2 regions of the Streptomyces rectiviolaceus genome follow, and region 1 is predicted to be linked to the other one. Evidence: riboswitches for the same ligand, from Rfam matches in the RefSeq annotation. Region 1 holds a riboswitch; the other holds the start of a gene.
The links. A riboswitch is a leader RNA that binds a small molecule or an ion and turns the genes downstream of it on or off. The one in region 1 is predicted to bind glycine.

Region 1 (4,413 bases):
TCATCAGGGTCCCCGCGACCGGGAACGACATGGTCGGCGCGTGGAAGCCGTAGTCGATGAGCCGCTTGGCGATGTCGTCGACACTGACACCGGTCGCCTTGCTCATCGGGCGCAGATCGATGATGCACTCGTGCGCGACGAGCCCGCCGGGGCCGGTGTAGAGCACCGGGTAGTGCGGCTCGAGGCGCTTGGCGATGTAGTTCGCGGAGAGCACGGCGACCTGCGTGGCGCGCTTGAGGCCCTCACCGCCCATGAGGCGTACGTACGCCCAGGAGATAGGCAGGATTCCGGCCGATCCCCACGGCGCCGCGGAGATCGGACCGACGCCCGTCTCGGGGCCCGCGGCGGGCTGCAGCGGGTGGTTGGGCAGGTACGGCGCGAGGTGCTCGCGCACACCGACCGGGCCGACGCCGGGGCCACCGCCGCCGTGCGGGATGCAGAAGGTCTTGTGCAGGTTCAGGTGCGAGACGTCGCCGCCGAACTTGCCCGGCTGGGCGAGACCCACCAGGGCGTTGAGGTTCGCCCCGTCGACGTAGACCTGGCCGCCCGCCTCGTGCACCTGTGCGCAGATGTCCGCGACGTGCTCCTCGAACACCCCGTGCGTGGACGGGTAGGTGATCATGAGCACGGACAGCTCTTCGCGGTGCTTCTCGATCTTGGCGCGCAGGTCCTCGATGTCGATCTCGCCGTCGTCGCTGGTCTTCACGACGACGACCTTCATTCCGGCCATCACGGCGCTCGCGGCGTTGGTGCCGTGCGCCGAGGACGGGATGAGGCAGACGGTGCGCTGCTCGTCGCCGTTGGCGCGGTGGTAGCCGCGCACGGCGAGCAGTCCGGCAAGCTCGCCCTGCGAACCCGCGTTGGGCTGCAGCGAGACCTTGTCGTATCCGGTGACCTCGGCGAGCCGCTCCTCCAGCTCACGGATGAGCGTCAGATATCCCTGGGCCTGCTGGGCGGGCGCGAAGGGGTGCAGCTGCCCGAACTCGGGCCAGGTGACCGGCTCCATCTCCGTGGTCGCGTTGAGCTTCATGGTGCAGGAGCCCAGCGGGATCATCCCGCGGTCGAGCGCGTAGTCACGGTCGGCCAGCTTGCGCAGGTATCGCAGCATGGCGGTCTCGGAGCGGTACTGGTGGAAGACGGGGTGCGTGAGGTAGTCGTCGGAGCGCAGCAGGCCGCCGGGGAGCGTGTCCTCGGTCTCCGCGTCCAGCGCCTCGATGTCGGCCTTGACCCCGAACGCGGTCCAGATCGCGGTCAGTTGCCTGCGCGTGGTGGTCTCGTCGCAGGCCAGGGAGACGTGGTCGGCGTCGATCTGGTGGATGTTGACGCCACCCTCGCGGGCCGCGGAGACGAGCTCATCGGCCTTGCCGGGCACCCGCACGGTCAGGGTGTCGAAGTACGCGCCGTGCACGACCTCGACCCCGCCGGCGGTGAGCCCCGCGGCGAGCACGGTCGCGTAGCGGTGGGTGCGCCGCGCGATGGTCTTGAGGCCCTCGGGTCCGTGGTAGACCGCGTACATTCCGGCCATCACGGCGAGCAGCACCTGAGCGGTACAGATGTTGCTGGTGGCCTTCTCGCGGCGGATGTGCTGCTCACGGGTCTGCAGCGCGAGCCGGTAGGCCTTGTTGCCGTCCGCGTCCACGGAGACACCGACGAGCCGCCCCGGCAGGCTGCGCGCGAACTTCTCGCGCACCGCCATGTAACCGGCGTGCGGGCCGCCGAAGCCCATCGGGACGCCGAAGCGCTGAGTGGTGCCCACGGCGATGTCGGCGCCCAGCTCACCGGGCGAGGTGAGCAGCGTCAGGGCCAGCAGGTCCGCGGCGACGGAGACGATGGCACCGATCTCGTGCGCCTGCTCGATGAGGGGCTTGATGTCGCGTACGGCACCGGAGGCGCCGGGGTATTGGATCAGTACGCCGACGACACCGCGCTCGGCGACCTCGGCCGGGATGCCCTCGCTCAGATCGGCGACGACGACCTCGACACCGGCCGGCTCGGCGCGGGTCTGGATGACGGCGATCGTCTGCGGCAGGGCGTCGGAGTCGACGAGGAAGGCACCGTCCTTGACCTTGCCCATGCGCCGCGACAGGGCCATGGCCTCGGCGGCGGCGGTCCCCTCGTCGAGCAGCGAGGCACCGGAGGTGGGCAGCCCGGTCAGCTCGGCGACGACGGTCTGGAAGTTGAGCAGCGCCTCGAGCCGACCCTGGGAGATCTCGGGCTGATACGGCGTGTAAGCGGTGTACCACGCCGGGTTCTCCATGACGTTCCGCAGGATCACCGGCGGAGTGAAGGTCCCGTAGTAACCGAGCCCGATCATGGAATCAAGAACTTGGTTACGGTCAGCGAGGGAGCGCAGCTCGGCCAGGACCTCGGCCTCGGTACGCGCTCCCGGCAGGTTCAGCGCCTCGGCGTTCTTGATCACATCCGGCACGGCGGCGGCGGTCAGCTCGTCGAGCGAGCCGTATCCGACGTGCGCGAGCATCTTGGCCCGTGCTTCCACATCGGGACCGATGTGGCGCTGCTCGAAGGGAATGCCCTGCTCGAGCTGGGAGAGCGGGATGCGAGGGGTGGCGGTCATAGCGGAGGCCTCCTGGTCTGACGCTGGTCTGACGCGACCTGCGAGGGGCACCACGGCGCGGGTACCCGGACGGCCTCCCCCTCTGTCATCTCAACCTGAGAGTTTCACCGGTCCACGCCCCGTGACAGGGCGACGCACCGGCTTTCACCGTCGGTGAGGAAGGGTTCCGAACGTGCCCGCCCGACGCCCGCCCTACTTTCCAGAGTGACCTCGTCCGTGCGGTACAGGGGCCTGAGAGATTCCGGGGAGGAGTTGCTCCTTCGGCGCCTCCGGTGTCTCCACCGGAGAGCTCTCCCGCACGGGGTCAGCAGCCATGCGCCAGCCTACCAGCGAGGACTGCGGCCGATCCCTCGAGTGGCCGCCTGCCCCGAAGTGCTCTTTCGTAGTGATTACGAACGAACAAGGATGAGTTACGCCCCACTTCGACAAGCCTCGACCAGTTGGAGGGCCCGTGCAGACCGATATCGATCCGCGCAACCTGATCGGCCGGAAGGCGTTCGACCGGAGCGGGGCCAAGATCGGCACGATCGACGAGGTCTATCTCGACGACGCCACCGGCGCCCCTGAGTGGGCGGCCATACGCACCGGCCTGTTCAGCCGGGACGCGTTCGTCCCCCTGGAGCCCAGCGAGCTCACGAAAGACGGCACCCTGCGCATCCCCTTCGAGCGCTCCCTGATCAAGGACGCCCCCGATTTCGGCGTGGGCCGCCATCTCTCCCCCGAACAGGAACTGCAGCTCTACCACCACTACGGCCTGGACATCACGCCCCCGGAGCCACCGCCGCCGGACCAGGACTTCGGCAACATCGCAGGCCAGGACGGCACCTGACGCTCGCAGGACGCCCTGGTGACCACAGCGGCAGCCACCGACCTCACCGCGGCTCCAGCTCCTCAGGAGATGCCACCAACGGCAAGGGCTCCGCGGGCTCGAGCGCCGGATCATCCGTACGGAACGTCCGCACCCGCCCCGGCGCCGACGACTCCGGCGTCTCGAAGCGAACCGTGACGCGCCCGAGGCCACTGCCCTGCACCCACCCGTGCCCGTACTCGGCATGCCGCACATCGTGCCCGGCGGCCCACCGCCGCTCGGCCGGAACGACCGGCTCCGTCACCGTCTCGCCCACGGGTTCCTCCGCGGCCTCCCCGGCCCGCTCCTTCCCGGCCCGCTCCTCCTCGGCCCGCTCCTCCTCGGCCTCTCGCCGCGCCTCCAGGGCCTCCACGGCTTCGGCCTGCGCCTGGGCCTGGGCCTGCGCGAAGAGGTCCTCCTGCGTGTAGTCGGCGAGCCCCGTGACGCCCACCCCGAGGAGCCGCACGCCTCCGGTGGTGTCCACGGACTCCAGCAACCGCGCGGCGGCCTCCCGCACCACCCCGGGGTCGTCCGTCGGCCCACGCAGCGTCTCGGAGCGCGTCAGGGTCGAGAAGTCGAACCGCCGCACCTTCAGGACGATGGTCCGCCCCGAGTGCCCCGCCGCCCGCAACCGCTCCACACACCGCTCGGCGAGCCGCGCGACCTCGCCCCTGACCCGTACCCGGTCGTGGATGTCCACGTCGTACGTGTCCTCGACGCTGACCGACTTGGACTCCCGCTCCGCCACCACGGGCCGCTCGTCCCGCGCAAGGGCCATCGCGTACAGCGCGCTCCCGTGCGACTTCCCGAGCAGCCGTACGAGCTCGTCCTCGCCCGCCCCGGCGATCTCCCCCACCGTCGTGATCCCGCCCCGCCGCAGATGGTCCCCGGTGGCAGGACCCACACCGGGCAGAATCCGCACCGACATCGGCGCGAGCAGGTCCCGCTCGGTCCCCGGCTCTATCAGGCGCAGGCCGTCCGGCTTGGCCTC
Region 2 (4,413 bases), on a different contig from region 1:
CGCAGGTCCACGAGGACCAGGTGCACGTCCGTGCCGCCGGACAGGACGTCGACGCCGACGGCCTTCGCGTCGTCCTGCACCAGGCGCTCGGCCAGGATGCGGGCGCCGTCCAGGGTGCGCTGCTGGCGCTCCTTGAACTCCTCGGAGGCCGCGACCTTGAAGGAGACGGCCTTGGCCGCGATCACGTGCTCCAGGGGGCCGCCCTGGAAGCCGGGGAAGACCGCGGAGTTCAGCTTCTTCGCGAACTCCTTGCTGCGGGCCAGGATGACGCCGCCGCGCGGGCCGCCGAGCGTCTTGTGCGTGGTGGAGGTCACCACGTCCGCGTACGGCACCGGGTTCGGGTGCAGCCCTGCGGCGACGAGCCCGGCGAAGTGCGCCATGTCGACCCACAGGTAGGCGCCGACCTCGTCGGCGATCCGGCGGAACTCGGCGAAGTCCAGCTGGCGCGGGTAGGCGGACCAGCCCGCGATGATCACCTTCGGGCTGTTCTCCTTGGCCAGGCGCTCGACCTCGGCCATGTCCACAAGACCGGCCTCGTCGACGTGGTACGCGACCACGTTGAACTGCTTGCCGGAGAAGTTCAGGCGCATGCCGTGGGTGAGGTGGCCGCCGTGCGCCAGGTCAAGGCCGAGGATCGTGTCGCCGGGCTTGGCGATCGCGAAGAGGGCGGCCTGGTTGGCGGAGGCGCCGGAGTGCGGCTGGACGTTGGCGTACTCGGCGCCGAACAGGTCCTTGATCCGGTCGATCGCGATCTGCTCGGTGACGTCGACGTGCTCGCAGCCGCCGTAGTAGCGGCGGCCGGGGTAGCCCTCGGCGTACTTGTTGGTGAGGACCGTGCCCTGGGCCTCCATGACCGCGACCGGAGCGAAGTTCTCCGAGGCGATCATTTCCAGGGTGGACTGCTGACGGTGGAGCTCGGCGTCGACGGCGGCGGCGACGTCCGGGTCCAGCTCGTGGAGAGGGGTGTTGAGAAGCGACATCAGGTGGTCCCTAAGGGTCTTCGGGGGGCTTCAGCTGCCGGAGAACTCGGTGTACTCGTCCGCGGAGAGCAGGTCCTTCGGCTCCTCCGTGATCCGTACCTTGAAGAGCCAACCACCCTCGAACGGGGCGGAGTTGACCTTCGACGGGTCGTCCACGACGTCCTGGTTCGACTCGACGACCTCGCCGCTCACCGGCGAGTACAGGTCGCTGACCGACTTCGTCGACTCGAGCTCGCCGCAGGTCTCGCCCGCGGTCACCGCGGCGCCGGCCTCGGGAAGGTCCGCGTAGACGACGTCACCGAGCGCGTTGGCCGCGTGCTCCGTGATGCCGACCGTCGCCACACCGTCCTCGGTGGCCGAGAGCCACTCGTGCTCCTTGCTGTAACGCAGCTGCTGGGGGTTGCTCATGACCTGAATTCTCCTGTACGCGGGTGGGTGCTGCGGAACGAGAAAGATGTGCGTGGGGTCACTTCCGGGTTACCACTGGGGCGGAAGTGTCACTTCTGGCGCTTGTAGAACGGCAGCGCCACGACCTCGTACGGCTCGTGCGTGCCCCGGATGTCCACGCCGACACCCTTGGTCCCGGGGGTCGCGTGCGCCGCGTCGACGTACGCGATGGCGATCGGCTTGCCCAGCGTCGGGGAGGGCGCACCAGAGGTGACCTCGCCGATGATCTTGCCGTCGGCGACCACGGAGAAGCCCGCCCGCGGAATGCGGCGGCCGGAAGCGATCAGGCCCACCAGCTTGCGCGGGGGAGCGGTCTCGGCGCGCTCGGCGGCGGCCGCGAGCGCCTCGCGCCCCACGAAGGTGTCGGACTGCGAGGTCTTCTCGAACTTCACGACCCGGCCGAGACCGGCGTCGAAGGGCGTCAGCTCCGCGGTCAGCTCGTGCCCGTACAGCGGCATGCCCGCCTCAAGGCGCAGCGTGTCGCGGCAGGAGAGCCCGGCCGGGACCAGACCGACGGGCTCGCCCGCCTCCATCAGCGCACCCCACAGCTTCTCGGCGTCACCGGGCGCGACGAAGAGCTCGAAGCCGTCCTCGCCGGTGTAGCCCGTGCGGGCGATCAGCGCGGGGACGCCCGCGACGGTGCCCGGCAGGCCCGCGTAGTACTTCAGGCCGTCCAGGTCGGCGTCCGTGAGTGACTTCAGGATGCCGGGGGACTCGGGGCCCTGGACGGCGAGCAGGGCGTACGCGTCGCGGTCGTCGCGGACCTCGGCGTCGAAGCTGTCGGCGCGGGCGGTGAGCGCGTCGAGCACTACCTGCGCGTTCGAGGCGTTGGCGACAATCATGTACTCGGTCTCGCCGAGGCGGTAGACGATCAGGTCGTCCAGGATGCCGCCGTCCTCGGCACAGATCATCGTGTAGCGGGCGCGGCCGACGCCGACGGAGCCGATGTTGCCGACCAGCGAGAAGTTCAGGAAGTTCACGGCTTCAGGGCCTGTGACCGTGATCTCGCCCATGTGGGAGAGGTCGAAGAGACCGGCCTTGGTGCGGACGGCGATGTGCTCGTCGCGCTCGCTGGCGTAGCGGAGCGGCATGTCCCAGCCCGCGAAGTCGGTCATCGTCGCGCCGAGCGCACGGTGCACGGCGTCGAGGGCGGTCAGACGGGGGGCGGTACTCATACGTGGAACTCCCAGGGCATGACGGGCGAGGTCGATCCTCCCCATCTGTCATCGGAACCTGAGAGGTTCACCACGACCCGTCCGTATAAGGGGTCATGACTTGCACCTTGGGTGGAGCCGCGTGGGCGGCCCGCTTTTCAGATGTGCCTCGCCCGCGCGGTACGGGGCCTGAGAGATTCAAGGGAGGGACTTGCTCCTTCGGCGCCCCGGTGCGTCGTCATGTCGTACGACGGTTCACCGGGAACTCTCCCGCGCGGATTCAAACGGCCTGTATGGAGTTTGCGCGCACATCATTGCACGGGGCTCCGTCACAGGGCAGTGCCAGTCGAGTAATGCCCTTGTGCCGCATTACCTTCTCTTTACACTTGCCGGGGAAGCTGCGGTAAGCAGGTACGTGACCGCTATGGGGAGGCCGATCACGGTGCGCAGGACGAGCGTCTACGCGACCAACACAGGGGTGGCCCTGCCCAAACAGGCCGCCGCCCCCACCAGGGAGAGCTGCGGCCCCCTGCCGGCGGCCGTCGTCCGCGACCTGCGGCAGCGGACCGGCCACAGTCCGCACCGGCTCACGTTCGGCGAAGGCGACCTGATCGTCGTCTCCGGGCTGCCGGGCAGCGGCAAGTCCACGCTGATGCGCAGAGCCGTCGCGGGCCCGCGCATCGACTCGCAGGACACCCGCGACCGCTGGGCCCGGCGCATGCCGACCCTGCTGCCGTACGCGGTGTACCGCCCCCTGGTCCGCCTCGCGCACTACGCGGGCCTGCGCAGGGCCCTGCGCTCCGGCGAGAGTGTCGTGGTGCACGACTGCGGCACCCAGGCGTGGGTGCGCCGCTGGCTGGCCCGCGAGGCCGTGCGGCGCGGCACGACGCTGCACCTGCTGCTGCTGGACGTGCCGCCGGACACCGCCATAGAGGGCCAGCTCTCGCGCGGCCGCGGCGTGTCGCGGTACGCCTTCGCGCGCCACCGCAGGACGGTCGCCCGTCTGGTGGGCGCCGCCGAGCGGGGCGATCTGCCGCGCGGCTGCGGCTCGGCGGTGCTGCTCGACCGGACGGCGGCCGGCGTGCTGCGGGGGATCGGCTTCGGGGACTGAGCCGCCCGCCGCGTCGGGGGCCGCCCGTCACGTTAGGGTCGTGCCGCAGGCGGAGCGGGACAGAGCAGGGGTTGGACAGACAGATGAACATTCCGGCGCAGGCACACGCCCATCCCTATGGAGGATGGCCGGGCAACGAACTCGAAGAGGTGCTCGCGGCATCCCTGGGCACGCCCGGCGCACCTCAGGCGTCCGCGGGGGCCCGCATCGTCGAGGTGCTCGGCCGCAGCCACCTCTGGGTCCCGCTGCCGAACGGCGGGGCACCGGACAGCGGCACCCTCGACCTGCCCACGCTGGAGATCGAAGGACAGGCGTACGTCCCCGTCTTCAGCTCCGAGCAGCAGTTCCAGCAGGCCACCGGCGGCCGGATGGGCTGCACGGTGGCGCCCGCCGTGGAGTTCGCGCGCGGCCTCCCCCCGCAGATGGGCATCGCGGTCAACCCGGACGGCACGGTCGGCGTACCGCTGCCGCCCCCTGCCGTCGCCGAGCTCTGCCGGGCCGGGCGCACCCCGCTCGACGGGCCCGCGACCGGCGGACGCGTACGCCTCTTCGAACCGGACTGGCAGCAGGACCCGGTGGACTTCCTCTCCGCCGCCGCCCGCGAGTTCGAGGCCACCGGGGTCGTCCTGAGCGCCCGCCGCTGCCTGGCGAGCGTCGAGGGCGAGGACCCGTCGCTGTTCATCGGCGTCGAACTGACCTCCTGGGAGGGCAACGCGCGCGA

Region 2: linked by a shared signal. The riboswitch ahead of gcvT (glycine cleavage system aminomethyltransferase GcvT) and the one ahead of gcvP (aminomethyl-transferring glycine dehydrogenase) in region 1 are both predicted to bind glycine.

The regions. Positions count from the first base shown of each region.
Region 1 covers NZ_BAAAUG010000192.1:26,315-30,727, forward strand. The annotation lists gene gcvP (aminomethyl-transferring glycine dehydrogenase) at 1-2,575, opposite strand, end outside; glycine riboswitch at 2,785-2,882, opposite strand; gene ABD378_RS39620 (PRC-barrel domain-containing protein) at 3,027-3,404, shown strand; gene ABD378_RS39625 (DNA polymerase IV) at 3,448-4,413, opposite strand, start outside.
Region 2 covers NZ_BAAAUG010000078.1:59,887-64,299, reverse strand. The annotation lists gene glyA (serine hydroxymethyltransferase) at 1-980, opposite strand, end outside; gene gcvH (glycine cleavage system protein GcvH) at 1,011-1,388, opposite strand; gene gcvT (glycine cleavage system aminomethyltransferase GcvT) at 1,478-2,602, opposite strand; glycine riboswitch at 2,638-2,749, opposite strand; glycine riboswitch at 2,750-2,864, opposite strand; gene ABD378_RS22740 (AAA family ATPase) at 3,006-3,692, shown strand; gene ABD378_RS22735 (enhanced serine sensitivity protein SseB) at 3,776-4,413, shown strand, end outside.